DNA from 3 places in the Caulobacter sp. GW821-FHT11E11 genome. Region 1 is predicted to be linked to each of the others. Evidence: predicted binding sites of a transcription regulator. Region 1 holds the regulator's gene; each other region holds the start of a gene.
What was found. The regulator LexA, encoded in region 1, represses DNA repair genes until DNA is damaged. The targets are predictions, from matches to a motif close to ATGTTCNCNANNTGTTCT.
Positions count from the first base shown of each region.

Region 1 (9,875 bases):
CCGAGAGCTTCAAGATCGAGCGCTACAGCCACGTCATGCATATCGTCTCGAACGTCGAGGGCACCGCGCCCGACGGCGTCGATCCGGTTGACGTGCTGATGGCCGCCCTGCCCGCCGGCACGCTCTCGGGCGCGCCCAAAGTGCGGGCCATGGAAATCATCGACGAGCTGGAAGTCGAGAAGCGCGGCATCGGCTATGCCGGCGCGGTCGGCTATTTCGGCGCCGACGGCTCGGTCGACACCTGCATCGTGCTGCGCACGGCGCTGGTCAAGGACGGCATGATGTACGTGCAGGCCGGCGGCGGCATCGTCGCAGACAGCGATCCGGACGCCGAATATGACGAGACCCTGCACAAGTCCCGCGCCCTCAAGCGCGCGGCCGAGGAAGCCTGGCGATTCAGCTGAGCCTTAGGGCTGTTTAGGGACCGCCCAGCCGATCGTCCGGCAGGTGCTGAGTGACCGCAGGCGGCGCCAGCACCATGACCGTGGCGAAGCTCAGCGCACAGACCGCGGCGAAGGCCGCGGCGGCCAGCACCGGCGCCATCTTCTGAGCGCGCGTCTTCTTCCGCAGCAGAGCGCGGACATAGGCGACGGCGATCGGGTCCAGGGCGGAATCACGCGGGTCCATCCCCATATGATGCGACAGACCGCGTTCGCTGTAACCGTAACTGAAGGCCGCGCGCGAAAATGCCGCTACACAAAGGCTTCGCGCAGGCTAGAACCGCACTTCGAAAGGCGGCGTCATGATCCTCGTCATCGATAACTACGACAGCTTCACCTACAACCTCGTCCATTATCTGAACGAGCTGGGGGCCGAGACGGTCGTCTACCGCAACGACGCTCTGACGGTGCAGGAGGCCCTTGGCCTGCAGCCCGCCGCCGTCCTGCTGTCGCCGGGCCCCAAGGCGCCTGACCAAGCCGGCATCTGCCTGCCCCTGCTGACCAGCGCGCCGGCCGACCTGCCGATCCTGGGCGTGTGCCTGGGCCACCAGGCCATCGGTCAGGCCTATGGCGGCGAGGTGATCCGCGCCAAGGCCGTCATGCACGGCAAGGTCAGCAAGGTCCGTCACGAGGACAAGGGCATCTTCAAGGGCCTGCCCAACCCGTTCACCGCCACGCGCTATCACAGCCTGGCCGTCCGCAGCGAAGACCTGCCCGCCGAGCTGGAGGTCACCGCCTGGACCGATGACGGCGAGATCATGGGCGTGCAGCACAAGACGCGCCCCGTGTACGGCGTCCAGTTCCATCCGGAATCGATCGCCACCGAGGGCGGCCATCAGATGCTGGCCAACTTCATCGACCTGGCCGGCGTCAAGCGCGACGCGGCGGTCTGGGTCTAGGGCGCACAGCATGTCCGACGCTTTCAAGCCGCTGCTGGCCAAGCTGGCCGACGGCCAGACCCTGGACGACGCCGACGCCGAGATCTTCTTCGCCGCCTGCCTGCGCGGCGAGCCGACGCCGGCCCAGGTGGCCGCCGCCGTCACCGCCATGCGCCTGCGCGGCGAGACGGTAGGTGAGATCGCCGCCTGCGCCCGCGCCATGCGCCGCGCCGCCGTGCAGTTGGAACACCCGTACGACGTCATCGACGTCTGCGGCACCGGCGGCGATGGCCTGCACACGCTGAACATCTCCACCGCCGTGGGTTTCGTGGCCGCCGGCGGGGGGCTGAAGGTCGCCAAGCACGGCAACCGCGCCATCACGTCGAAGTCCGGCACCGCCGACGTCCTGACCGCCCTGGGCGTCAATATCGACGCCACGCGCGAGCAGCAGCGCCAGGCCCTGGACGAGGCCGGCATCTGTTTCCTGTTCGCCCAGTCCCATCACGGGGCGATGAAGCACGTCTCGCCGATCCGCCAGCAGCTGGGTTTCCGCACCATCTTCAACCTGCTAGGCCCGCTGACCAATCCGGCCGGCGCCAAGCGGCAGGTCGTGGGCGTCTCGGCCCCGCGCTTCGTCGAGCCGATCGCCAAGGCCCTGGGCGCGCTGGGCGCCGAGCGTGCCTGGTCGGTGCACGGCTCGGGCATGGACGAGCTGACCACCACGGGCGAGACCGAGGTCGCCGAATGGCGCGACGGCCGCATCCACCTGTTCAAGATCACGCCCGAGGCCGTGGGCCTGCCACGCGCCTCGCTGTCGGACATCACCGGCGGTGATCCCGACTTCAACGCCGCCGCCCTCACCCGTCTGTTCGACGGCGAAAAGGGCGCCTATCGCGACATCGTGCTACTGAACGCCGCCGCCGCCTTCCTGGTCGCCGACAGGGTCGAGACCCTGGTCGAGGGTATCGAACTGGCCGCCGACGTCATCGACGAAGGCCGCGCCAAGGCCGCCCTGGCCGGGCTGGTGGCCGCTACGAATACGGAAGTGACCGCGTGACCGACATCCTCGCCAAGATCGCCGCCTACAAGCTTGAGGAGGTCGTCGACCGCAAGCGTCGCCGCACCCTGGGCGCGCTCGAGAACGCCGCCCGCAACGCCTCGTCGCCGCGCGGCTTCAAGCAGGCCCTGATCGCCGGCCACGCGCCTGGCAAGCTGTCGCTGATCGCCGAGATCAAGAAGGCTTCGCCGTCCAAGGGCCTGATCCGCGCCGACTTCGACCCGCCGGCCCTGGCTCGGAACTACGAAGCCGGCGGCGCATCGTGCCTGTCGGTGCTGACCGACGGCCCCAGCTTCCAGGGCGCCGACGCTTATCTGATCGACGCCCGCGCGGCCGTCAGCCTGCCCTGCATCCGCAAGGACTTCCTCGTGGATCCCTGGCAGGTGGCAGAGAGCCGGGCCCTGGGCGCCGACGCCATCCTGGTCATCTTGGCGATGATCGACGACGTCCTGGCCGCCGAGCTGATGAGCGAGGCCAAGCGCCTGGGCATGGACGCCCTCGTGGAAGTCCATGACGAGGCCGAGATGGAACGCGCCGGCGCCCTAGGCTCGGATCTGGTCGGCATCAACAATCGCGACCTGAAGAGCTTCGTGGTCGACCTGGCCGTCACCGAGCGTCTCCAGGCCCTGGCCCCCAAGGATGCCCTGCTGGTCACCGAAAGCGGCATCTTCACCCACGACGACGTCGTGCGGATGGAGGCCACCGGCGCCAAGGCCATGCTGGTCGGCGAGAGCCTGATGCGCCAGGCCGACGTCACGGCGGCGACCAAGGCCTTGCTCGGCTGACAGATCGGGTACGCGCCGTCTGGCGTTTTCCCCCTCGCCCGCCCACAGTCCTCTCAACAAGAACACTGCCCCGCGCGAGGAAACGCGAATGCATTGGCTCGCCCGCGTGGTGAATTGGTCCCTCGTCGCCTTTTTCAAGCGCGAGGGCTGGACGATCGAGGGCTCGGCCCCGACGACGACCCGCAAGTTCGTGATCATCGCCGCGCCGCACACCAGCAATTGGGACTTCGTCTACTTCCTGGGCGCGGCCGATGCGCTGAACCTGAAGCTCAGCTTCATGGGCAAGGCCTCGCTGTTCCGCTGGCCGTTCGAGAAGTTAATGAAGGACCTGGGCGGCGTGCCGATCGACCGCTCCCAGTCGCGCGACACGGTCCAGGCGATGGCCGACGAGTTCGCCCGCCGCGACGAGTTCATGCTGACGATCGCGCCCGAGGGCACGCGCGGCAAGGCGGGCGGCTGGAAGACCGGCTTCTACAACATCGCCCTGAAGGCCGGCGTGCCGATGGTGCCCGGCTTCATGGACTACAAGCGCAAGGTCGTGGGCCTGGGCCCCGCCATGATGCCCAGCGGCGACTACGAGAAGGACCTGGCGGCGCTGGCGGCGTTCTATGCGCCGGTCACGCCCAAGCATCCGGAACGCAAGACCGTCCTCTAGAGCCCGCCGCCACGATTTGGCCAAGCTCGCCGCCCTAACCTTGGCTTGAGCAAGCAAGGGGATGGCGATGCGCAAGTGGACTGAAGGCCTGATCGAGACCGCAAAGACCTTCGCCATCGTGGTCGTGGTGTTCCTGATCCCGCGCACGGTCTTTTGCCAGCCGTTCACGATCCCGTCGGAATCGATGCAGCCCACCCTGATGGTCGGCGACTACATCCTGGTCTCGAAATATCCGTACGGGATCAGCCGCCACTCGATCCCGCTCAGTCCGCCCGTGGGTCACGGCCGCCTGCTGGGCCAGGCGCCCGAACGCGGCGACATCGTGGTGTTCAAGAAGCCCAGCGACGGCCGCACCGACGTCATCAAGCGCGTCATCGGCCTGCCCGGCGACCGGATCCAGATGGAGGGCGGCGTGGTGCGCATCAACGGCGCGGCCGTGACCCAGACCCTGACCGGCATCGACGCCGAGGGCTCGCCCAATGCCTATCCGATCCCGGTCCGCCACCTGCGCGAAACCCTGCCGAACGGCCGGACCTACGCCACCAACAGCTTCGGGGTCGAGACCCAGGCGGCCAATACCGGCGTCTATACCGTGCCCGCCGGCTGCTATTTCGTGATGGGCGACAATCGCGACAACTCGCTGGACAGCCGCTTCAACCCCGGCTCGACGCCCAAGGGCTATGCTTCCTGCGCCTGGGACGTGGCCCGCGACGCCGACCTGCCGCCGGAACTGGGCATGGGCTTCATCCCGGCCGAGAACCTGGTCGGCCGCGCCGAGCGGATCCTGTTCTCGTGGACCGGCCACGGCCTGCGCCTGGACCGCACGTTCAAGGCCCTGCCCGCCCCCAAGGTTGGCTGACCTCACAACCCCCGCTAGGGTCCGCGCCACTTCGAATTGAGGGGAATCGGATGCGGGCCTTCCTGTCCAAGCTGCGTCGCGCCTTGTCGGCCGCCCCTCCCGCCCCGGCGGTGGACGCCGTGGCCGCCCCGCAGGAGCTCTGGCATCTGGTCGGGGCCGCCGACGCCGACTACGTCCGCGTGGGCCAGCAGTTTCGGCAGCTGTTCATCGATGCTGGCCTGCAGCCGCACCACGCTATCCTGGACGTCGGCTGCGGCATCGGCCGCGCCGCCGCGCCCTTGGTGGACTATCTGGACGAGACAGGTCGCTACGCCGGCTTCGACGTGATGGCCCAGGCGATCGACTGGTGCAAAGCCAACATCGCCGTCGGCGACGAGCGTTTTGCCTTCCTCCACGCCGACATGCACAGCGACCGGTACAATCCGGAAGGCTCGCAACCCGCCAGCCGCTTCGTGTTCCCCTATCCCGACGCCAGCTTCGACTTCGTCTGGCTGGGCTCGGTGTTCACCCACCTGCTGGCCGCCGACCAGGCGCAATTTGCGCGAGAAATCGTCCGCGTTTTGAAGCCCGGCGGAACCAGCGTCATCTCCTGGTACCTGATCGACGACGAGGCCCGCGCCAACACCGGCAATGGCCAGATCGCCTTCGATTTCGTCCACGCCCTGGACGGCTGCTGGACGGCCAATCCCGAGATGCCCGAGGACACGATCGCCTACGACCTGGCCTCGATCCTGGCTCAGTACGATGCCCTGGGCCTCGACACACTCAACGTGGCGCTCGGTGTCTGGCGGCGCGAGCCGATGCAGGACCAGGACATCATCGTGGCCCGCAAACGCACCTGAAAGCTTTCGTTAAGCTTTTGATTCTGGTCGACATTTACCCTATCGGCCAAGCTAGCTATTGATTTTCCTCGCCTTTCTCCGGCGAACGACGCTCGACTTGACTTTAACGCGGAACGCCTAGAGAACATTCGAAAGGTTTGCGGTTTGTTCCGCGCTCCAGCCGAGGTTCACATGCTCACCCGCAAGCAGCACGAACTGCTGATGTTCATCCACGAGCGGATCAAGGAGACCGGCGTCTCCCCGTCCTTCGACGAGATGAAGGAGGCCCTCGACCTGGCCTCCAAGTCGGGCATCCATCGGCTGATCACGGCCCTGGAAGAGCGCGGCTTCATCCGTCGCCTGGCCCACCGGGCTCGGGCGCTGGAAGTGGTGAAGCTGCCGCAGCAGGCGACGACGGCCGCCCCGCCCAAGGGCCGCGGCGCGTTCCGCCCGCAGGTCTTCGAAGGCGGCGGCTCGCCCCCGCCCGCCCCGGCCGCCTCGTCGGCGCCCGCCAATGACAGCCGCGACCTGCCGATCCTGGGCAAGATCGCCGCCGGCACCCCGATCGACGCCATCCAGCACGAACGCGAGCGCCTGCCGGTGCCCGAAGCCATGTTGGGTAGCGGCGAGCACTATGTCCTCGAGGTGCAGGGCGACTCGATGATCGAGGCCGGCATCCTCGACGGCGACTACGTGATCATCAAGAAGGGCGACACCGCCACCTCGGGCGAAATCGTCGTCGCCCTGGTCGGCGAGGAAGCCACCCTCAAGCGCCTGCGCAAGAAGGGCGGCTCGATCGCCCTGGAAGCGGCCAACCCGAAGTACGAGACCCGCATCTTCGGCCCCGACCAGGTCGAGGTGCAAGGCAAGCTGGTGGGCCTGATCCGCCGGTATCACTAGCTCGGCTCATCCCCGCGAAAGCGGGGATTTGAATAGGCCCCGACCTTGGCTGAGGTTCGGGGCCTTTTCGTATCGGGGTTACAGCCGCCCTTCCTCCGCCAGCCGCTTGGCCGCCTTGTCGAAGCCGGCCCAGGCCGCCGCCGCCAGCGAAGCGCCCGTGCTGACCCGGCGCACGCCCAGCGCGCCCAGGCTCTCGACCGACATGTCCGAGCCCCAGAACAGGACGTTGACCGGCTTGGGGGCCACGGCCTGAACGATAGCGCGGATTTCCTCGGGATCGGTGACCGCAGGTGCGTAGAGGCAGTCGGCGCCAGCCTCGGCATAGACCTTCAGGCGCTCGATGGTCGGCTCCAGATTCCGGTTGCCACGCAGATAGCCCTCGGTGCGGCCGACCAGGATCACGTCCTGGCCCGAGGCGTCGATGGCGGCCCGGGCGGCCTTCAGGCGTTCCAAGGCGACCGGCAGGTCGTAGAGCGCCGAGCCCGACCAGTCCTCGATCGACAGGCCTGCGACGCCGGCCTCGATGGCCAGGGTGACGCTCTCGCCGACGCCCTCGGCGGTATCGGAGAATCCGGCCTCGAAGTCGGCGTTCACCGGCAGGTCGGTGGCGGCGCACAGCTGGCGCAGGTGATCGATAACCTCGTCGCGGGTGATCTGACCGTCGTCCTTGCCCAGGGCCCAGGCCGCCCCGGCGCTGGTCGAGGCCAAGGCCTTGAAGCCCAACTTCTGCAGCCGCTTGGCGCTGCCGGCGTCCCACGGGTTCGGCAGGGCGAAGCAGCCCTCGGCATGCAGGGCGCGGAAGGCGGCGCGGCGGGCGGCGAACGGGTTGGACATCACGAATCCTCCAGAAGGTCGGCGCGAGGCTTAGCCGCCGCTCGTGACATCAGGTGTCAGCAGGCGGCTCCAAGGCCGGTCGCCGCGCAATGGCTGAGCCCAGACGATGCGCCAGCCGTCGGGCCGACGATAGAGCTCGGCCGCTCCACCGCGCGCGAAATCCTCAGCCGCCAGCAACACCGCATCGGCGCACAGCGGCGGGATGCGCTCCGGCGCCGGACCCCGGATCACCACGACCTCACTGGCCACGCACATGCCCGACAAAGTCTCGGCGTCGGGCGTCTTGCGGCTCCAGGCCAGGGACAGCCGCACCGGCGCGCCCAGGGCCGGCGCGCAGACCCGCTTGTCGCAGGCGTAGAGGCTCCAGGTCGCCGGCTCGAGCCCGCGCCGCCGCGCCCACAGCTCGGCCCCGAAGCGCTTGGCGTCGGTCCGCAACAAGACCGCCGCGTCGCCCGAGCGGACGGCGGCCGTGGCGCCGTCGGCGGCGATCCAGGCGTCCGGCGCGGCGGGCCTGGGCCACAAGGCGACCGCCAGGGCCAGGGGCGCGCCGATCCAGCGCAGATGGCCCTTCCACAGGCACAGGATCATCAGGCCCAGGAAGGCCACGACCAGCACCTGCGGCGGGGCGCTGGCTACGATCCTCTGCGCGCCATGGGCGTCGGCGAAGCCGTTGGCGATCCCGACCATGGCGTCGATGCCCCATCCGGCCACGGCCAGGAACGGCGCGCCCAAGCCGAACGGCTCAAGCAAGGTGCCGATGGCCAGGAACGGCATGATCACGAACGACGACAGCGGCGCGACCGCCAGATTGGCCGGCAGGCCCCAGACGGCGACACGATTGAAGTGCTGCATGGCGAACGGCGCGGTGGCCAGGCCCGCCACCAGGCTGGCCGCGACCGACGCCGCCAGCCAGACGATCCCCGCCTGCGGCCAGCGGATCCACCAGGGCGTCGAGATCTCCTTCACCGGACGCGGCCAGGCCTCGGCCAGGGCCACCAAGGCGGCGGTGGCGGCGAACGACATCTGGAAGCCCGGCTCGCCGGCCGTCTCGGGCTTCAGGGCCAGGATCAGCAAGGCCGCTACTGCCAGCCCATGAAGCGTGATGGCCCGCCGGTCGAACAGGATCGCCAGGAACGCCACGCTGGCCGTGATCGCCGCCCGCTCGGCTGGCGGCGGGGCTCCCGAGATCACCAGATAGCCCAGCACGGCGACGAGGCCGGCGATGGCGGCGATCTTCTTGCCTGGCGCCCGCAGGGCCAGCCACGGCCAGGCGGCGACGCCCAACCGCACTACCCCGAACATGAAGCCGCCGACGATGGCCATATGCAGGCCGGAGATCGAGATGATGTGCGCCAGGCCCGAAGCGCGCATGGCGTCCGTGTGGTCCTGAGTGATCCAGGCTTCATGGCCGGTGACCATGGCCGCGCCCAGGCCACCGCTGGTGGGTCCCATCCGCGCCAGGATCCGCTGAGCCAAACTCCAGCGGAAGGCGTTGACCGCCATCGACAACCGCAGCCGCCATGGTGGCGGATCCAGCCGCGCGACGTCCCAGTCGCCGATGATGAAACCGACGCCGCCGATCGAGTCGAACCAGGCGTCGCGCGCGAAGTCGTAGGATCCCGGCGCGGCCGGCGGCGGCGGCGGCCCCAGCATGGCCCTCAGCCGCACAGCCTGGCCCGGCGCGGGCGTCTCGTTCTCGCCGATCGTCACCCGGATCCGACGCGGCGTGTGTTCCGGCGCCAGCCCCGACACCGCGACCGGCGCGATCAGCAGACGCGGCCCGCCCGCGCCGGGGCTGACGACGTCGACGACAAAGCCCTCCACGCGTCGCACGACCCGCTCGCCGGCCATAACCGGCGCGGCCACACGGTCGCTGCGGAGCTTGGCCGCGAAGCCGCCCGCCGCGCCGCAAGCCGCCAGACTGGCCAGAGCCACCAGCAGCGGCGCCGCATTGCGTCGGCGCAAGACCTGCCAGACCGCTGCCAGCACCAGCATCACGCCGCCCAGCAGCCACAGCGACGGCTCGCGCCCCGCCTCCAGATAGGCCGCCGCGCCCAGACCGAACGCCACCGGCGTCCACAGGAAGGCCCGGACCGCATTGACTCGCACTTCGGCGACCGTCAGCGCCGCGAGGCCGCGCCAGGAGACCCGCGTTGCGGCTGTCGCCGGCGCGATATCGGCAAGTTCCGCGCCTAACACCCGGAAACCACTGTATTTTTGACGGTTAAGCCAAGTTCGCCGCGCTGCGGAAAAGCGCTAGGCCCGGTGCAAAGCGGCATGCTAAGACGCGCCGCCCAAGCCGCATCGCGGCCCGCGGTTTCCGGCGCCGTCTTGGCGTCCAGCCTTGCAGCCCTGAAGTCCATGTCGAACCCCACCTCCCCCGGCCCTTTCGCGACTGGCGTCGTCACGCGCTTCGCCCCCTCGCCCACCGGTTTCCTGCATATCGGCGGCGCCCGCACGGCGCTGTTCAACTGGTTATATGCACGCCACACGGGAGGAAAGTTCCTTGTTCGCGTCGAGGACACCGATCGTGAGCGTTCGACCGAAGCGGCCGTCGCCGCGATCTTCGAGGGCCTGAACTGGCTGGGCCTGGAATCGGATGACGAGGTCGTCTTCCAGCACACCCGCGCCCCGCGCCACGTCGAG
Region 1 is NZ_JBXARO010000011.1:139,413-149,287, reverse strand. It holds gene trpE (anthranilate synthase component I) at 1-404, shown strand, start outside; gene AC1RR5_RS24275 (hypothetical protein) at 418-627, opposite strand; gene AC1RR5_RS24270 (anthranilate synthase component II) at 743-1,339, shown strand; gene trpD (anthranilate phosphoribosyltransferase) at 1,350-2,375, shown strand; gene trpC (indole-3-glycerol phosphate synthase TrpC) at 2,372-3,160, shown strand; gene AC1RR5_RS24255 (lysophospholipid acyltransferase family protein) at 3,249-3,815, shown strand; gene lepB (signal peptidase I) at 3,883-4,674, shown strand; gene AC1RR5_RS24245 (class I SAM-dependent methyltransferase) at 4,725-5,516, shown strand; gene lexA (transcriptional repressor LexA) at 5,688-6,395, shown strand; gene AC1RR5_RS24235 (isocitrate lyase/PEP mutase family protein) at 6,474-7,229, opposite strand; gene AC1RR5_RS24230 (ComEC/Rec2 family competence protein) at 7,260-9,404, opposite strand; gene gltX (glutamate--tRNA ligase) at 9,591-9,875, shown strand, end outside.

Region 2 (9,875 bases), on a different contig from region 1:
TGATCATCGGCTACCTGACCATCCCGCTGTCGATCATGGCGCTGCTGGCCGAACTGGCCGGCGACAGCGTGATGAGCTTCATCCGGGGCAATCTGAACATGGTCATCATCGGCGTCGGGACCGCGACCCTGGGGCCGCTGATGTACCTGATGAGCCACTGGCGCTCACGCCAGATCGTCAGCGTGCTGGACCTGATCCGCATCGAACGCGGCCAGGCCCCGTTCACGGCGCTGGAGTTGCGGGAGGAGTAGGGGCTGACGGGGATTGAGCGCGCTCTATCCTCGGAGTTCGCGAGATCGAACACAACGAAATCAACCGCTTGTCGATTTTACGCAGTCCTGAATGATCCGCGTTCAGAACCGCCGCACAATCATAGCCATCCCCGTCGCGGGGGAGGGCGTTTGGATCCGGCCCAAGACGGCGGCGGGGGTAGGTTGAGCGGGGCCGCTGGCGGTTCCCGAGCGGTTTCGTCAGGTTGCGTGGATTACTCTTTAGGATCGCACGCGAGTGACGGGTCGTCCGGGGCCAAAGCCGACAGCGGAGCGACAGGGCGGTGATCGTATAAACCGCCTATCGTGGATCGTCGGGGTCGAGACGGATGTAGCCGATCGACTTGGTCCGCGCCCGTCCGGGGGCTAGTGGGGACCCGAGCTGAAAGACGCTCACGCCTCCCATCCTCACGGGCAAGAACAGCCTGGCGGAGCGGACAGCGAGCCGAAACACAACAAACCTTACGGTCTCCGGGTTCGCCCGGCCGCTCCGTCGCCTCCCCACACACCTTCAGCGGCTGGCCGCGTGAGGTGGCGGCTTTGCGCCCCCTCCGTCACGCTGCGTATCCGCAGCGCGCCACCTCCCCCGCAAGCGGGGCAGGAGAAGAGCCGCTTCCTCCTCCCTTGCGAAGCGGGGGAGGTGGATCGGCGCCGATAGGCGACGAGACGGAGGGGGCGTCAGTCGCGCCGCCGCTCCATCACCACGATCGGAGAGCCCTTGTAGGTCGCATGCGTCTTCAGGATGAAACCCACCTTCGTCGCCAGGGCCAGCGACGCGCCGTTGTCGGCGTCGATGATGCAGGGCACGACCGGCGGGGCCAGGGCCTCGTCGATCCAGGCCAGGCCCGCGCGGACCGCCTCGGTTCCGAAGCCATGGCCGTGGGCCCAGGCCGCCAGCACCCAGCCCATCTCCGGCAGGTCGTACAGGCTGGGGGCCAGTTCGCGGCGCAGGTCGGCGAAACCGACCTCGCCGACATAACGTCCGGTCGAGGTCTCGCGCACCGCCCAGTAGCCGAAGCCCAGCAGTTCCCACAGGCCGCGGGCGCGCATCAGGCGGGTCCAGCTTTCCTCTTCGGTGAAGGCGCGGCCGCCGACATGGCGGACCACCACCGGGTCGGCCCACATGGCCTTGCTGTCCTCGAAGTCAGACAGCTGAGGCGCGCTGAGCGTGAGGCGGGTGGTGGTCAGGGTCGGGACGGGCATGAGACTCGGCGTTTGCGGCGAAGACGCCGTGCAAGCTACACCGGCTCCACGACCTGGAAAGAGCCCATGACCTCGCCCGCTGACGCCATCGCCGCCCGCCGCAAGCTGACCAACAAGCTGATCGCCGCCAAGGACGCCGCGCGCCTGCGGCCGTTCTTCGATCCGCGCATGACCCTGATCGCCGGCGACGGCTCGCTGCTGCTGGGCGCCGAGGACGTGCTGGCGGCCTTCGCCAGCCAGTTCGCCGACCGGGACTTCATCGCCTATGTCCGCACGACCGAGCAGATCGACCTGGACGCGGACGGCAATCGCGCCGCCGAGCGCGGTCGCTGGGTCGGCCTGTCGAAGGACGCGGCCGAGCAGTCGGGGACCTATCTGGCCACCTGGAAGAAGGTCACGGGCCAGTGGGTGATCGAGAACGAGCTGTTCGTGACGCTGGCCTGATCGGTGTGACCGCAATCATCGCTGGATTTCGCCGGATGACTCGGAATTAATTTCGCCAAACTCGGGCAAGGGCCTACGCCTTCGCCCTCGAATTAGGGTCCTGGGAGGGAAAGCCTTGCTCAATCGTCGCCATATGATGTTCGCCACCGCCGCCGCGGGGTTCGCCGCCACCGGCGGTCTGCCGACCCTGGCCCTGGCCCGCGAGGGTGAAGTCGCCAAGCTGAACGCCCTGTTCGACGACATCATGGCCAAGCAGCTGCGCCAGTCGCCCGAGACGGCCACCAGCCTCGGTCTCGACAGCGGCGACCTGGCCTGGACCAAGGACCTGCTCAGCGACCGCTCGGCCGCCGCCATCGAGGCCGGCAAGGTGCAGACCGCCAAGCAACTGGCCGACCTGCGGGCCATCGACCGTCGCGCCCTGAAGGGCATGGATGCGGCCAACTACGACACCGTCGAGTTCGTCCTCCAGGTCCAGGACGAGGGCAACAAGCAGTTCAGCTACGGCGGCGGTGGTTCGGGCGCACCCTACGTGCTCAGCCAACTGACCGGCAGCTACCAGCAGATGCCCGACTTCCTGGACACCCAGCACAGCATCGAGACCAAGGCCGACGCCGACGCCTACCTGTCGCGGATGGAGGGCTTCGCCCGCCTGATGGATCAGGAAACCGCCATCGCCAAGCAGGACATGGCCGACGGCGTGATCCCGCCGGACTTCGTCATCGACAAGACCCTGATCCAGATGAAGGCCTTCGCCGACACGCCTACGGCCGACGCGCCGCTGGTCAAGTCGATCGCCCGCCGGACCAAGGACAAGAACATCGCCGGCGACTGGGCCGGTGAAGCCTCCAAGATCTACGAAGGCTCGGTGCTGCCGGCCCTGAAGCGCCAGATCGCGCTGATGGAATGGGCGCGTCCCAAGGCCGTGCACGACGCCGGCTGCTGGCGCCTGAAGGACGGCGGCGCCTACTACGCCACGTCGCTGAAGAACTACACGACCTCGGACCTGAAGCCGGACGAGATCCACCAGCTGGGCCTGGACCTGGTGAAGTCGATCTCGGCCGAGGCCGACAAGCTCTTCAAGAGCATCGGCATGAAGACGGGCACGGTCGGCGAGCGCATGGCCAAGCTGGGCGAGGACTTCTATCCGAACACGGATGCGTCCAAGGAACAGCTGATCAAGGACCTGAACGAGAAGGCCGCCTGGATCCAGAAGCAGCTGCCGGCCTATTTCGGCGCCCTGCCCAAGGCTCCGCTGGAGATCCGCCGCGTGCCCAAGGCCATCGAGGCCGGCGCCCCGGGCGGCTACTACAACTCGCCCTCGCTCGACGGTAAGCGCCCGGGCATCTACTGGATCAACCTGCGCGACACCAAGGAGCAGGCCAAGTACACCCTGACCACCCTGACGGTGCACGAGGGCGTCCCGGGCCACCACCTGCAGCTGTCGATCTCGAACGAGGCCAAGGGCCTGCCCATGATCCGCAAGATCATCGGCTTCTCGGGCTACACCGAGGGCTGGGCGCTCTATTCCGAGCAACTGGCCGTCGAGATGGGCATCTACAAGACCGACCCGCGCGGCCACATCGGCATGCTGCACGACGCCCTGTTCCGCGCCGTCCGCCTGGTGGTCGACACCGGCATGCACCACAAGAAGTGGAGCCGCGAGCAGGCCGTGAAGTACATGGCCGAGACCATGGGCGACGAGGAAAGCGGCTCGATCACCGAGATCGAACGCTACGTCGTGTGGCCGGGGCAGGCCTGCAGCTACATGATCGGCAAGATCGTCTGGCTGCGCGCCCGCGCCAAGGCCCAGAAGGCCCTGGGCAAGAAGTTCGACATCCGCGAGTTCCACGACGCGGGCCTGCTCTCGGGCATGACCCCGCTGACCACCCTGGAACGCGTGATCGACGACTACATCGTCGCCAAGGGCGGCAAGGCCTAGGGCCTAGCCCCAGCTATCGGAAGCCCCGGCCCGGCGCGCAACGGCTTTGACCGGCGCGCTGGGTCGCAGGGCGGGGGCGGGCTTGTCGGCCGGCTTGCCGTACAGCCAGCCCTGGGCGAAGTCGACGCCCGCCGCGCGGACGATCTCCTCGACCTCGACGGTCTCGACCATCTCGGCCACGGTGCGGATCTTGAGGTCCTTGCACAGCTCGACCAGCCGGCGCACCAGCGCCCCGTCGCGGCCGTTGTCGGCCAGCTCGCGGACGTAGCGGCCGTCGATCTTGACGATATCCAGCTGCAGCTGCTGCAGATAGGCGAACGAGGACGAGCCGGCGCCGAAGTCGTCCAGGCAGACCAGCGAGCCCATGCCGCGCAGGCTCTGGATGTGCTGGTTGGCGGTCGTCAGGTTGTCGATCGCGCAGGTCTCGGTGATCTCGAAGATCAGCCGGCCCTTGGCCTCGTCGTACTTGGCCAGCAGGCGGCCGACATGGTCGACGAAGGCGTCGTTGCCGATCGTGCGGCCCGAGACGTTGACCGCCAGGCGCATCTTGCGCTCCTGGTCATTGGCCAGCTTCTTGACCGCCTGCTCGACGATGGCGTGGTCGAGCTCCTCGATCAGGTCGAATTCCTCGGCCATGCGGATCAGGGCGAACGGGCTGCCGCCGTCCTCGAACCGCACCAGGGCCTCGTGGTGATGGGCCAGGCCCGTGGCCAGCGACACCACCGGCTGGTAGGCGAGCGTGAAGCGCCGCTGGCTGACCGCCACGCCCAGGGCGCCGGCGCGGGCCAGGGTCCGCTTCACCGAGCGGTTCATCGCCTCCGACAGGGTCATCGGCGGCATGTCCTTCAGGCCCTCGCGCAGGAAGTCGTCCAAGGCGTAGCGCAAAGCGCGGAGCGCACGGGAGCCGCCGCCGCCGGCCTCCAGCGGCACCACGTGGGCGCTGGCCTCGGCGCTGACCATGCGAGTCAGGCGCTTGACCATGTTCTCCGGTCGGTCGTCACGCTGGCGCAGCAGGGCGAAGCGATCGGGGGAAAGACGGGTGGCGGCCGAACCGCCGTGCGACTCGGCGCGGACGGCGCTGGCGACGCGGACGTCCAGGGCCTGGGCCTCGCTGGGCGTCAGGCCTTCGCGCATGGTCCCGAGGCCGGCGAACTCGACCATGGCCAGTTCCAGCTCCAGGCCGGTGACGCGGGCGGCCTCGAACAGGCCCTGGGCGATGTCGTCGAACGACTCTCGCGGCTGCAGGCTGTTGGCGGTGAGGGGAGGGCCGGCCGACTGGGCGGCGGTGACCGAGCACGAGATGCGACCTTCGTTCTCGGGCAGGGCGCGCAGGATGACCCGCACGCAGCGGTCCTCGACCCCGGCGACGCGCAGCACGACGGGACCCCGGCGGACGCCGTCGTCGGCGCAGTTGATCATGGCGTCCATCAGCGGACGGTCGTCGGGATGGAACAGATCGGACCAGGCCTGGCCCGTCAGGCCGGCCTCGCTCTTGCCCATGACCTTTTGCGCCGCGCCCAGCGCCAGGCGCACGCGGCCGCTCTGCAGCTCGACGAGAAGATCGGCGCTGGCGAACGCCAGGCCCAGAAGGCGGCGAGGATCGATGGACAATGTCGGCAGTCCCCCAAGAAGCGGCAAGGCTGGCACAACGGGACTTAAGGACCGGTTTCGGCGCGGGGGATGCCACCTCATTTCCGGTCACATTTCCGGTCAAAGGCGGTGCGGCATTCTGACCTACGACAGAAACGGTCGTTTCTTGGGGTGAGAACATCTTGCGAACCCGGAACAAAGCATGTACGCCTTAATCATGTTCCACAGGTCGTTGGGGCGGGGCGCGCTAAGCGCCGATCGAGCGGCCGGAATCATGGGATAGAGGCGGATCATCATGACAAGTCAGGCGGCATTGAAACTCGTGGGCAAGGAAGAAGGCGACAAGCAGCGCGCTCTGGAAGCGGCGCTCACCCAGATCGACCGGGCATTCGGCAAGGGCTCGGTGATGAAGCTGGGCGAGAAGGGCAAGGTCGAGATGGAGTCCGTCTCCACCGGCTCGCTGGGTCTCGACATCGCCCTGGGCATCGGCGGTCTGCCCAAGGGGCGGATCATCGAGGTCTACGGCCCGGAAAGCTCGGGTAAGACGACCCTGGCCCTGCACGTGGTGGCCGAGGTCCAGAAGGCCGGCGGCACCGCCGCCTTCGTCGACGCCGAGCACGCGCTGGATCCGTCCTACGCCTTCAAGCTGGGCGTCAATCTCGACAACCTGCTGGTGGCCCAGCCCGACAACGGCGAACAGGCCCTGGAAATCACCGACACCCTCGTGCGCTCGGGCGCCGTGGACATCGTCGTGATCGACTCCGTGGCGGCCCTGACGCCGAAGGCCGAAATCGAAGGCGAGATGGGCGACAGCCTGCCGGGCCTGCAAGCCCGTCTGATGAGCCAGGCGCTGCGCAAGCTGACCGCCTCGATCAACAAGGCCAACACCATCGTCATCTTCATCAACCAGATCCGTCACAAGATCGGCGTGATGTACGGCAGCCCGGAAACGACTACGGGCGGCAACGCGCTGAAGTTCTACGCCTCGGTGCGCTTGGACATCCGCCGCACCGGCTCGGTGAAGGTCCGTGACGAGATCATCGGCAACAACGTCCGCGTGAAGGTGGTCAAGAACAAGGTGGCCCCGCCGTTCCGCGAGGTCGAGTTCGACATCATGTACGGCGAGGGCATCTCCAAGCTGGGTGAAGTCATCGACCTGGGCGTCAAGGCCGGGATCATCGACAAGGCCGGCTCGTGGTTCTCGTACGGCAGTCAGCGCATCGGCCAGGGCCGCGACAATGTCCGCGAGTTCCTGAAGACCAATCCCGACATCGCCGCCTCGATCGAAGCGGCCGTCCGCAAGTCGTCGCAGAAGATCGAGGAAGAGCTCCTGGTCGGCGGCCCGGAAGAGGGCGACGAGGAATAGGCCCAAAGACTAGGTCCTGAGGGGCCTCAAGGTTTCGCGGCCCTCGCCCGACCCCGGGCGTCCCCGCCTTCAACACGCTCGCGGCCGGACCGCCGCGAGGGCCGCGATTGCAGGCCGCCTGGACCCCATGCCAGGCGGCCTATTTTCGTTCTGGACTGGGGCGGGGCCGGCAGACCCTCCCCTAGCGGGGGAGGTGGCGCGAAGCGCCGGAGGGGGAAGAACCAGGGTGTCGGGTTGATCTCTCCTCCCCCTGCTGGGGGAGGGGGACCGCCGAACGGCGGTGGAGGGGGCAGATGCAGCGCCACGCGCCTCCGAACCCGCCCTTTTCCGCCCCAACCTGGGCTCCCATCTGTGGATCGGTTTCCCCTTCGCCAAAAACCGCGCTATGCAGCGCGCGACTCCCGGCCGCTCGCCGGACGCTTAAGACTTGAGACGCTCATGCCCAGCTTGAACGAGATCCGCAGCACCTTCCTCGACTACTTCGGCAAGGCCGATCACGCGGTGACGCCGTCGGCGCCGCTGGTGCCGCAGAACGATCCGACCCTGCTGTTCGTCAATGCCGGCATGGTGCCGTTCAAGAACGTGTTCACCGGCGCGGAGACGCCGGCCCATCCGCGCGCGGCCAGCTCGCAGAAGTGCGTCCGCGCCGGCGGCAAGCACAACGACCTGGACAATGTCGGCTACACGGCCCGCCACCACACCTTCTTCGAGATGCTGGGCAACTTCTCGTTCGGCGACTACTTCAAGGAACAGGCGATCCATCATGCCTGGACCCTGCTGACCCGCGACTTCGCCCTGCCGAAGGAAAAGCTGCTGGTCACGGTCTACCACACCGACGACGAAGCGGCCGACCTGTGGAAGAAGATCGCCGGCCTGTCCGACGATCGCATCATCCGCATCCCGACCAGCGACAACTTCTGGTCCATGGGCGACACCGGTCCCTGCGGCCCGTGCTCGGAAATCTTCTTCGACCACGGCGAAGGCATCCCCGGCGGCCCTCCGGGCAGCCCCGATGAAGACGGCGACCGCTTCATCGAGATCTGGAACCTCGTGTTCATGCAGTTCGAGCAGCTGGCCGGCGGCGAGCGCGTCTCGCTGCCCAAGCCCTCGATCGACACCGGCATGGGCCTGGAACGCGTCGCGGCCGTCCTGCAGGGCGTGCACAACAATTACGACGTCGACCTGTTCAAGGCCCTGATCGCCGCGTCGGTCGAACTGACCGGCGTCAAGGCCGAGGGAGACCAGGCTCCGTCGCACCGTGTGATCGCCGACCACCTGCGCTCGTCGTCGTTCCTGCTGGCCGATGGCGTCACGCCGTCGAACGAAGGCCGGGGCTACGTCCTGCGCCGGATCATGCGCCGCGCCATGCGCCACGCCTATCTGCTGGGCGCCAACGAGCCCCTGATGCACCGCCTGGCCCCGACCCTGGTGGCCGAGATGGGCCAGGCCTATCCGGAGCTGCGCCGCGCCGAGGCCTCGATCGTCGAGACTCTGCGCCAGGAAGAAGAGCGTTTCCGCGTCACCCTGGGCCGCGGCATGGGCCTGCTGGACGACGCCACCGCCAACCTCACGAGCGGCGGCGTGCTGGACGGCGACACCGCCTTCAAGCTGTACGACACCTACGGCTTCCCGCTGGACCTGACCCAGGACGCCGTGCGCGCCAAAGGCCTGACCGTCGACACCGACGCCTTCGACGCCGCCATGGAAAAGCAGCGCCAGATGGCGCGCGCCAACTGGGCCGGCTCGGGCCAGCAGGCCGGCGCGGCCGCCTGGTTCGCGATCAAGGAAAAGGCCGGCGCGACGGACTTCGTCGGCTACGAGAACACCGAGACCACGGGCGTCGTGAAGGCGCTGCTGGTCGACGGCGTCGAGGTCGAAAGCGCCACCGGCGGGACGACCGTCGAGGTGCTGCTGGACCGCACCAGCTTCTACGCCGAAAGCGGCGGCCAGGCCGGCGACACCGGCGTGCTGGAAGCCAACGGCCGCGAGAACCGCGTGATCGACACCCAGAAGCAGGCCGGCGAACTATTCGTCCACCGCGTCGAGCTGTCGGGCGATCTGAAGGTCGGCGACCAGGTCGTGGCCTCGGTCGACGCCGAGCGCCGCCACACCACCCGCTCCAACCACTCGGCCGCCCACCTGGTGCATGCCGCCCTGCACCATGTGCTGGGCCCGCATGTCGCCCAGAAGGGCCAGATGGTTGATGGCGAGCGCATGCGCTTCGACTTCAGCCACGGCGGTCCGCTGACGGCCGAGGAGCTCGACCGCATCGAGGCCGAGGTCAACGAGGTCATCCGCCAGAACGTCCCGGCCGAGACCAAGGAAATGGCTCCGGAAGAGGCCATCGAGGCCGGCGCCGTCGCCCTGTTCGGCGAAAAGTACGGCGACAGCGTCCGCGTGCTCACGCTCGGCAAGTCGCTGGCCGATAACGCCAAGGCCTATTCGGTCGAGCTGTGCGGCGGCACTCACGTGGCTCGCACCGGCGACATCGCCCTGTTCAAGATCGTCTCGGAGCAGGGCGTCGCCGCCGGCGTGCGCCGCATCGAGGCCCTGACCGGCGAGGCGGCCCGCCGCTTCCTGCTGGACCAGGCGGGCGTCGCCAAGTCGCTGGCTGACCAGTTCAAGACGCCGGTCCTGGAAGTCGGCGCCCGCGTCGACGCCCTGATCGCCGACCGCAAGCGTCTCGAGAAGGAACTGGCCGACGCCAAGAAGCAACTGGCCCTCGGCGGCGGCGGTGGCGCTGCGGCTGGTCCGGAAGACATCAACGGCACCGCCCTGATCGCCCGCGTCCTGGACGGCGTCGGCGGCAAGGAGCTGCGCGGCGTCGCCGAGGAGTTCAAGAAGCAGCTGACCAATGGCGGCGTCGTCGCCCTGGTCGGCACGAGCGACGGCAAGGCCGCCGTCACCGTGGCCGTGACCGCCGACCTGACCGGCAAGTTCAGCGCCGCCGACCTGGCCAAGGCCGCCGTGATCGCCATGGGCGGCCAGGGCGCGGGCGGCAAGGCTGACTTCGCCCAGGGCGGCGCGCCCGACGACAGCAAGGCCAACGAAGGCCTCGCGGCCG
Region 2 is NZ_JBXARO010000013.1:2,679-12,553, reverse strand. It holds gene AC1RR5_RS25495 (hypothetical protein) at 1-251, shown strand, start outside; gene AC1RR5_RS25490 (GNAT family N-acetyltransferase) at 948-1,472, opposite strand; gene AC1RR5_RS25485 (nuclear transport factor 2 family protein) at 1,539-1,916, shown strand; gene AC1RR5_RS25480 (DUF885 domain-containing protein) at 2,032-3,855, shown strand; gene AC1RR5_RS25475 (EAL domain-containing protein) at 3,859-5,466, opposite strand; gene recA (recombinase RecA) at 5,741-6,811, shown strand; gene alaS (alanine--tRNA ligase) at 7,250-9,875, shown strand, end outside.
Region 2: the regulator LexA is predicted to act here: its motif matches at 5,620-5,637, upstream of recA (recombinase RecA).

Region 3 (9,875 bases), on a different contig from region 1:
ATGTCCTGCATGTCGCGGTAGTGACGCTCCAGCGTCTCCACCACCGACTTGAACTGGCCGAACACCTCCGGCATCGCCTCTTCCATCGAGGGGGCGACGTCGCCCATCTCTTCGCGGGCGGCCTTGGTCAGGGACTGCGGCGTGCGGATGCCCGCCACCACGTCCTCGCCCTGGGCGTTGATCAGGAACTCGCCGTACAGACGATTGTCGCCGTTCGACGGATTGCGGGTGAAGGCCACGCCGGTCGCCGAGGTGTCGCCCATATTGCCGAACACCATCGACTGGATGTTAACGGCCGTGCCCCAGCTCTCGGGGATGTCGTGCATGCGGCGATAGAACTTGGCCCGGTCGTTCATCCAGCTGGCGAACACGGCGCCGACGGCGCCCCACAGCTGTTCCTGGGCGTCCTGCGGGAACGGCTTGCCCAGGTGGTCGCGAACGGCGGCCTTGTAGTCCTTGATGACCTCGGCCCAGTCGTCGGCCGTCAGGCCGGTGTCGACCTGGACGTCCAGGCGATCCTTGTGGTCGTCCAAGATCTCTTCGAACATGTGGTGCTCCAGATTGAGCACGACGTTCGAGTACATCTGGATGAAGCGGCGGTAGCTGTCATAGGCAAAGCGCCGGTCGCCCGACAGCTTGGCCAGGCCCTCGACGGTCTCGTCGTTGAGGCCCAGGTTCAGCACCGTGTCCATCATGCCCGGCATCGAGGCCCGGGCGCCCGAGCGCACCGAGACCAGCAGCGGATTGGCGACGTCGCCGAAGTTCTTGCCGGTGATCTCTTCGATCTTGGCCAGGCCGATCTTGACCTGGTCGGCCAGCTCGGCCGGGTACTGCTTGCCGTTCGAATAGTAGTGGACGCAGGCTTCGGTGGTGATCGTGAAGCCCGGCGGCACCGGCAGCCCCAGAGCGGACATCTCCGCGAGATTGGCCCCCTTGCCCCCGAGCAGGTTCTTCATCGAAGCGTCGCCATCCGCGCCGCCCCCACCGAATGCGTACACCCAACGGGCCTTGGTCAACGTCTCAACCGGCATTTGTTCTCACCCTGCGATAGTGAAGAAGGCCGCGCCTCTCTTTGGAGGTCGTCTCGCCCTGGAACAGCACTGCTCTGTCGTGATCCCGCAGTGCAATATCCGGGCGTCTCAGTAGCATTTCGCTCAAGAACGCGTCCACTGGCGCTTTGCGTTCCAAGCGATAACAAGAGAATTCGGCAAATAATTCCAATGACAACGTTGTCCGACTGGCAGGCTTGGCCAGTTTTCGAACATCCACGCCGCAAACCCGCGACTTGAGCTGAAACCGGACGATTGAGGCGGGTTGTTTTCGCACCGCGAAACGCTTCCCTATGTGCATGGATCCGCACATCGTCCGACTCGGCCACGCTCTGAAGACGTCTCGAAACGACGCGGAAGCGATCGCCGATCTGCACACCCGCAGCCGCCAGATCGCCTATCGCGGCCTCTATGGCGACGCCTTCCTGGAGCATGAGCTGTTCGACGTCTCGCGGGCGACATGGCGGGCGCGGTTCGAGACCTTTGACCCGGCCAACGACCTGATCCTGGCGGCGATGGACGGCGAGACGTCGGTCGGTCTGGCCTACGCTTCGTTTCGACTGAATCTCGAGGTCGGCTGCCTGCTCGACAACCTGCACGTCGCGCCCGAGCGCAAGGGTGGCGGCCTGGGCAGCGCCCTGCTGGCCGAGACCGCGCGCTGGCTGATCGAGGACCACGGCGGCGCGGCGCTGCATCTGGAGGTCTACGCGCCCAACGAAGCGGCGCTGGACTTCTATGTCCGCAAGGGCGGCGTCGAGGTCGCGCGTTATGCCGAGGTCGTGCCGGGCGGACGTGAGGTCGACACGGTGCGGTATCGCTGGGCCGATCCGGCCGTCCTGCTCGGCTAGGGCCCAAACAAGAAAACGGCGAGCGACCGTCCCCGGTGCGCTCGCCGTTCGCCCCCGTGGAAAGCGTTCCGTCATTGGCTCTAGGCCGCCGTACGAGCTTTCCACTGTCCCCACCGGTCCGACTCCCACAAGAAGCAGACCGGTCTCGTCTAAGCCCGAGGCGCGGATCGGACTGTGACGATCCGCACACTCGGAGAAATGGCCGTTTTCTAGAACGGGATTTCGTCGTCCAGGTCGGCCGAGAAGCTCTCGCGCGGGCCGCTGGGCTGGCTGCGCTGACCGCCGCCGCCACCGAAGTTGCCGCCACCGCCGCCCGAATAGCCGCCGCCGTACTCGTCACCGCCGCCCGACGAGGCGCCGGCGCTATCGCCGCGACCGCCCAGCATGGTCAGTTCGCCACGGAACTTCTGCAGCACGATCTCGGTCGAGTACTTCTCGGCGCCGGTGTTGTCGGTCCACTTGCGGGTCTGGATCGCGCCCTCGATGTAGACCGTCGAGCCCTTGCGCAGGTACTGCTCGGCGACCTTCACCAAGTTGTCGTTGAAGATCACGACGCGGTGCCACTCGGTCTTTTCCTTGCGCTCGCCGCTGGTGCGATCGCGCCAGGTCTCCGAGGTGGCGATGCGGAGGTTAGCGACGCGGTCGCCCGAACCGAGGCTGCGGATCTCAGGATCGGCCCCGAGGTTGCCCACCAGAATGACCTTGTTGACGCTGCCAGCCATCGCTCGCCCTTGTTCTCGCCCGGCGACCCTCGCGCCGGAATCTGAAGGCGGACGTTAACGAGCGCTTAAGCGGGATGCAAGTTTTGTTCCCGGAACGTTCTTGTGGACGAGCAAGAGGGCTGTGGACTGACGAACCGCCCCGCCCTCTTTCGCCAAAGCGCTACTGGGCGGGTTCGCGGCGGATGGCGCCCGGCACGGCCAGGCGACCATCGCCCGTGCGGACCAGCGACATGAAGCGCGGGCCTTCATAGGTCTGGCCGACGTAGATGCCTTCCTTCTCGAGAAAGATGAACGAGCCCTGGTAGGCGCCGACCATGCTCTTGCTGTTGGACTGACCCATGCGGACGAAGCGCATGCGAGCGCCTTCCAGCGTGGCGGCGCACAGCTCCATCTGGGGAACGTTACGCTCCACCGGGTTGTAGCGCAGCGTGCCGTCCTTGTTGGTCGCCACCTGGAAGCAGACGCCCTGCTCGAATGGCGCCTTGGTCTGCTTCTCGCAGGCCGAGAGCCCGAGGGCGGAGACGACCAGGACGGCGGCGGTGGCGAGGACGGCGTGCTTCATGGATTACACTTATAAAACCTATCAGCCGTTCGGGATAGAGCAGTTCGGGCCCTGGTCGAACGCGGTGTGGAAGCTCCGGTTGTCCGACGAGATCTCGACGCGCCCCGGCACCAGGCGAAGGGTTTCCTCGCCCCAGCGGCCATAGGTGGCGCCACCTGAGCGCTCGCAGCGGCCGCCGAACAGCTGCTGAGCGCAGGCATTCAGGGTGATGTCGCCCGGCAGGCGCCGCCACTCGTTGCCGGCATAGCGCCAGCAGGCGCCCAGGGGCGTATTGGTCGAGGCGCTGGTCGGGGCCGACGGCGCGGACGGGCTCGACGTCGTCGCGGCCGGCGGCGCGCTGACCGTCGGAGCCGGCGGCAGCGGGGTCAGGACGGTGCCAGCCTGGTCGGCCGCGGCCAGGGCGCCGGTCTCGTCGACACCGACATCCAGGGCGCCGGTGGCCACGCCGTTCTTCTTGGCGCATTCGGCCAGGGTGATCTCGCCGACAAATGTGCCGCCGACGAAGCAGCGCAGCGGGCGCGCCGGGTCCAGCTTGCTGTCGTCGTCCCGTCCGGTCTCGACGACCAGGCCACCGCGCGAGGCCGGCGGCTCTTCGGCGGGCTTCTTGTCATGGCCCGACATCAGGGCCACGGCGATGCCCAGACCAGCCAGCAGCGCGAGCGTCGCGCCGCCGCCGATGATGATCCGTCGATCTTTCAGAAAGTCCATGGCCACTGGCTACGACGCGTCGATGACGCTTTCAAGCTCGACGACCTCGGAAAAGGGTTAGCCGCCACCGGTGAGGCGGTTCAGGGCCGCCTGATAGTTCGAGATCTGGGCGGTCAGATAAGCCGGCACGGTGCCGTTGGTCTTACCCGAGCTCTTGCCGTCGTCGCTCTTGATACCCATCGCCGCATCGGACACCTCGCGATAGGCGCTGCGGATCGCGGACATGGCCCGCTGAAGGACCGTGTTGGCGTTCTTGCGACCCGCGTCGCTGGTCAGATCCAGCTCGGGCGGCAGCTGCAGGCCGTACATCGGGCCACTGCCGTCGGCCGAGACGGTCTTGCCGTCGTCGGTCTTGGTGGCGCGCACCACGCCGCCGGCCAGGCCGATCGAGCTCAGCACATCGGTGCCGCCCTTGCCGGCCACGATCTCGATGGTCGAGGTATTGGAGGCGGGACTGATCTTCAGCACGCGGCTGTTGCCGCTGGACACGACCTCGACCTTGGCGCGGTAGCCCGAGGCCTTCTTGACCTTGTCGGCCAGGGTCTCGAGCGTGTCGTTGGCGTCGATCTTGATGGTAGTCAGGGCCCCGCGCTCGCGGGTGCGGATCTGAAAGGTGTCGCCCGCCCGCGCCGCTGTCGCCGAGACGATGCGGTCGGACTGGGTGAAGTCCATCTTGCCGGCAGGCAGGCCGAACAGGTCCAGGCTGGAGGCGCCCGACTGCGAAACCGCGACCGAGGTCGGGGTGGCGTAGCCGTCCTTGCCGGTCAGGCGCTGGCTCCACTCGACGGCGCCGGTGCCGACGTTCAGCTGGGCGACATAGCCATCCTTGGCGCCGACCGTCGTCTGGCCATCCAGGTTGGCGCCAGCCGACCCGACCACCCAGGCCGTGCCGTTCTTGACGTCGAAGCCGGTGACCGTGTCGTCGCCCGCCCCGCCGTAGTAGGTCATGGCGTCGGAACCGGTGTCGGACAGGTCCAGCGACACGCGGCCGACAAAGGCGTCCATGCCGCCCGAGGCCGAATTCGAGCCGCCGATCGACATCGCGCCGTTGGCCGTGGAGCCGCCGACATAGAGCTGGCCGCCGTCGATCTTCAGCCCGACCATGTCGCCGCCCCTCAGGGAGCCCAGGTCGCGGGTGGCGCCGGCGGTGACGGTGGCGGTCTTGGTGTAGGTGACCGGCACGCTCTGATAGGCGCCGTACTGGTCCAGCTTGGTGACGTTCTCGGTCACGACATTGGGCGTGACGTTGAAGCTGCGCAGCATCGCCTCGCCGTTCTCCTTGGAGCCGACGATGACCTGCGAGCCGTTGACGACAATGTCCGAGACGCTGTCGTTCTCGGCGGTGCCGAACTTCTGGGTGAACAGCGCCTTGGGCTGGCCGCTGGCGTCGGTGGCGAAAGCCGACAGATAGGCGTCGTAGCCACCGCTGGGATCCGTGCCGACCGCGCCCGGCAGGTCCGACTTCGAACGACCGCCGACATAGAGGACGCCGTCCGAGCCGAAGGCCAGGGCCGTGGCCTCGTCCTCCTGCAAGCCGCCGCGACGCACCGTCCACTGCTCGTCGCCCTTGGCGTCGTAGCGCGTGACGAAGCTGTCGGTGGTGGTCGAGCTGTCGCCGTTATTGATAGGGCCGTTCACGGCGCCGGCCAGACGACCGGTGACCGAGCCCGCGACGGCGACGCTGCCGTCGTCGGCGACGGCCAGGGACAGGCCGTTGGCCTCGTCGGTCGCGCCCAGGGTGCGAGCGTACAGCAGGTGTCCGGCGCTGTCGTACTTCAGCAGAGCGACGTCACTTTCGCCCTTGATGACCTGGCCATTGAGGTCGGTCTTGCCCTCGACTGCGGTGTCGACGTCGGCCAGCATGTAGATCGAGCCGTCCGCGCCGGTGACCGACTTGCGAACGCTGTTGATCGTGCCCTGCAGGGTCTCGGTGAAGACCTTGCCGCCCGGCGCGCCCGCGCCGGCGCCGCCATTGGTTCCCGCGGCGCTATACTTGGTCAGGGTCGTCTCATAGATCCCGTCCTCGGTCAGAGCGTCCTTGTCCGGATTGGGATCGCCGGCCTTGGTGGTGACATAGACCGCCGGCGCGGTCGTCGGGGCGCTGAAGGTCAGCTGCTCGACCGAGTCGCCATTGACCTTCAGGGCGAAGTCGTCGCCGGTCGCCGGCAGGGTCACGGGCTTGCCGGCGACCTGGACGGTGCGCTCCTGGCCCGTCGTCCGCTGCACCGAGAAACTGGTGTTGAAGCCGGCCGTCTTCAGCTTGTCGTTCATGTAGCTGACGACGTTGGACATGGTCCGGGGCTTGGAGCCCATCTCGGAAAGATCCATGGTCACGTTGCTGGTGACGCCGAAGCTCTTCACCGCGACGTTGAACGACACGGCGCCCTGGAACTTGGGCACTTCGTCGTCCACCTGACCGCTGTATAGCGTGTCGGTGACGTAGGAATAGTTCGCCTTGGGCACGCCCACGGTCGACTTGTCGCTGGTCATCACCTGGCCCGTCGACAGGCGCAACTGATCCAGCGAAAGATTCTGCACATAGCCGCTGATTTCGCTCAAGCCCTTGGTCAGGGTCGTCTGCAGCTTGGTCAACTCGCCGTCGGTGACCCCTTTCTCGCCGGCGCGCGCCGCCAGGGCCGAGAGCGTGTTCAGGGCCTGATAGGTGGCGAACAGCTTCTTGTAGTCGGGGCTGACGCCCTTGAGCGCCGAGGTGTTGGCGCCCTCGTCAACCAACTTGCGGCCGTTCAGCGCGGAGCGGACCAGTTCACTGGCCGGCGCGGCGTCGGACAGCCACGGCGCCTTGGGCACCACGGCCTTTGTGCCGGAGGAGCTCGTCGTCGTTCCAGACGCGGCAGCACCCGTCACGCCCGCGCGGGCCTGATAGTAGCTGAGCAGAATGTTCGAATCGAACGAGATCACGGCCAATCCTGTGCGGGACGCAAAATCCCCCGCTGGTACCTGTGCCAGAGGATCGCTGACGACTCGTTAATACCTTGGGTTAAGCCGCGATAAGGTTGGCGTCCGACAGGGCGCGGCGGGCGTCTTCCCGCAACTCCTGCCATTCGCTGGCCAGGATGCCCAGCAGCACCACGTCGCGCGGCTGGCCGTCCTTCAGGACGTGACCGCGCAGATAACCCTCGCGACGGAAGCCGGCGGCCGATTGCGCCTTCAGTGCCGCGTCGTTGTCGGCCATGACCTCGGCGAACACCTTGTGCAGACCCAGCTCGCCGAAGGCGCGGTCGAGGCCCAGCACCTGGGCGGCGCGACCCACGCCCCTGCCCCGCGCCTCGGCCGAGCCCAGGAACCAGTTCCAGCTGGCGCGGCGGTGATGGCTGTTGAGGCCGGTCAGGGTGAGCAGGCCCATCGGGACGCCGCCACGCGTGATCATCCAACCCCGCATGTCGGGGTCGGAACGCAGCGCCTGGAACCACAGGGCGTGCGCCTCGTGGCTGGGCAGGTCGGCGTCCGACATCCAGCGATCGACCTCGGGCTCGGACCGCCATTGAAAGAGGACCGCCTCGTCTTCGTCCCGCAAGTCGCGCAGCTCGATCATGCCCGTCGCCGAATCCCAAGCAAACCCTAGGGAAGCTTAGCCCGACCACGCTCATCGACCTAGCGTTAGCCGCCCTTGAACAGCGACAGGATGATCTGCGGCGCGCCGTTGGCGATCGACAAAGCCTGGGCGCCCAGCTGCTGCTTGACCTGCAAAGCCTGCAAGCGAGCGCTTTCCTTGGCCAGGTCGGCGTCGACCAGGTTGCCCACGCCGGTTTCCAGCACGTCGGTCAGGCGCGAGACGAAGCTGTTGTGAGCGTCGATCTGCTTGGCCTGGGTGCCGATATTGCCGACGGCCTGGTTGATCGCGCCCATCGTGGAGTCGAGGCGGGTCAGGACCGAGGTGGCGTTGGCCGCGCTCAGGATGTCGTCGGTGGCCGCCAGGGTGTTGATGCCGCCGCCCATCGTCAGGTTCTGCAGGCTCAGCGTGATGGCCTGGGCCGCGTCGGCGTCGGCCAGGAACATCATGTCCGCGGCCTGGCTGCCGTCCAGCAGGTTGGCGCCGTCGAACACGGCGCTGCTGATCACCTGCTGCAGGTTCTTCAACAGGCCCTGGAAGTCGGAATTCAGCGACTGTAGCGAGGACGAGGTCAGCGAGGTGTCCTTGGCGGCCACCACCTTCTCGCGCATCAGCTTCAGGAGGTCGGAAACGGATTCGCCGGCGGCCAGGGCCACGTCCGCGATCGAGGTCGCGCGGTCCAGGCTCATCTTGACCGCGCCGAGCGCGCTCATGTCCGCGCGCTGTTCCTGGGCGATCGACCAGACGGCCGCGTTATCCTTCGCGGTCGAGATCGACTGACCCGTGTTGATGCGGGTCTGCACCGACTGCATGTCGTCGTTGGTGCGGTTCAGGTTCTGCAGCGCGATCAGCGCGGGCTGGTTCGTGTTGACGCTCAGCGTCATGCGCGGCCTCCGACTGGCTTTTGCCATTGGTTGCGACCGCGCGCGATTCGGCGAGCGATCTACTCGCCGCCCAAGTTGGGGTCAGAAGGTAAGATTATGGTTAACGCTTATAAACCATGTCTGTTTACGGGTGCGGCTGGCCGTCGCACCCTCCCCTTCACCCTATAGATCCAGCCTCAGGCCTGGCCGTCGAAGACGTCGCCCGACGCGTAGTGGGCTTCCTCACGCAGCTTCAGGATCTGCTCGCGCGGATACTGATTCAGCGTTTCGCCCGTACGACGGTCGACCGTCTTGTAGATGTAGTCGCCCGAGTCATCGTCCTGCTCGATCACCAGGCGCAGGTCGCCCGGTTGCGGACCGTCGTCGACCGGCTTGGCCTTTTCGGCCTGCTCGGCCTCGTGGACCTGTTGCGGCGCGGCGGTCTGAGCTTGCCCCGAAACGACGTTCGCGCCCTCGGACAGGTCCGGGGCGTTGGCGGGGGAAACGGGAGCGATGAAATCTCTGATGGCCGACAGTGCGGCTTTTGGTTCCATTTTGCATTGCCGACGTTTTCGAGCCGGCCCCTCCTCTTTGTTATGAAAAACGCTTCTGACTAAAGCGGGACGAAAGATGGAGGCGGGCCATCAGGGCCCGCCTCCTCCCGTTCGTTAGCGGAACAGGCTCAGGATCGACGACGACGACTGGTTCGCGATCGACAGGGCCTGCACCCCGAGTTGTTGCTTGGTCTGCAGCGACTGCAGCTTGGCGCTTTCCTTGGCCAGGTCGGCGTCCACCAGGTTGCCAACGCCGGCGTCCAGGCTGTCTTGCAGCTTGCCGACGAAGGTCAGGTGAGTGTCGAGGCCCGTCGAAGACGTACCCAGGGTCGCCAGCTTGTTGGTGGCGGTGCCGATGGCGGTGTCGATTTCCGCGATCATCGCCTTGGCCGCGCTGGCCGTGGTGAAGGCCGGGACCACGGAGTCCAGACCCAGACCGGCCAGGGTCAGGGACTGCGCCTTGACCGTGAAGCCCGAGCCGTCGGTGTTGGCCAGGAAGGTCAGGCTGTTGGTGGTGCCGTCAGCGATGCTGATGCCGTTGAACTTGGCGTTCGCGGCGGCCTTTTGGATCTGGTCGCGGAGCGAGACGAAGTCGGCGTTCAGGGCGTTGAACGAGGCGGTGTTCAGCGAGGTGTCGGAAGCGGCCAGGGCCTTTTCCTTCATCTTGCCGAGCAGGTCGGTGATCGTGTCACCGGCGGCGAGCGCCACGTCGATGGTGGATTGACCGCGTTGCAGCGAGTCCTTGACGGCGTTCAGCGACGAGGCCGTGGCCGACTGGTTCTTGGACATGGCCCAGATGGCGCCGTTGTCCTTAGCGCTACCGACCTTCTTGCCGGTGTTGATGCGCTGTTGGGTAACCTGAAGTTCGCTGTTGGTGGTGTTCAGGTTTTGCAGGGCGATCATGGCGCCCGCGTTCGTATTGATGCTGTTCAGCGGCATACGAGTAGATCCTTTTCAAGGTAGCCGACGCCATTTTGGCTGCCGGGAGCGTTTTGCTC
Region 3 is NZ_JBXARO010000012.1:51,066-60,940, reverse strand. It holds gene ppdK (pyruvate, phosphate dikinase) at 1-1,031, opposite strand, end outside; gene AC1RR5_RS24980 (GNAT family N-acetyltransferase) at 1,349-1,897, shown strand; gene ssb (single-stranded DNA-binding protein) at 2,107-2,619, opposite strand; gene AC1RR5_RS24970 (hypothetical protein) at 2,780-3,181, opposite strand; gene AC1RR5_RS24965 (hypothetical protein) at 3,203-3,889, opposite strand; gene AC1RR5_RS24960 (hypothetical protein) at 3,947-6,808, opposite strand; gene pseH (UDP-4-amino-4,6-dideoxy-N-acetyl-beta-L-altrosamine N-acetyltransferase) at 6,888-7,442, opposite strand; gene AC1RR5_RS24950 (flagellin N-terminal helical domain-containing protein) at 7,508-8,344, opposite strand; gene AC1RR5_RS24945 (flagellar protein FlaG) at 8,521-8,877, opposite strand; gene AC1RR5_RS24940 (flagellin) at 8,992-9,816, opposite strand.
Region 3: the regulator LexA is predicted to act here: its motif matches at 2,703-2,720, upstream of ssb (single-stranded DNA-binding protein).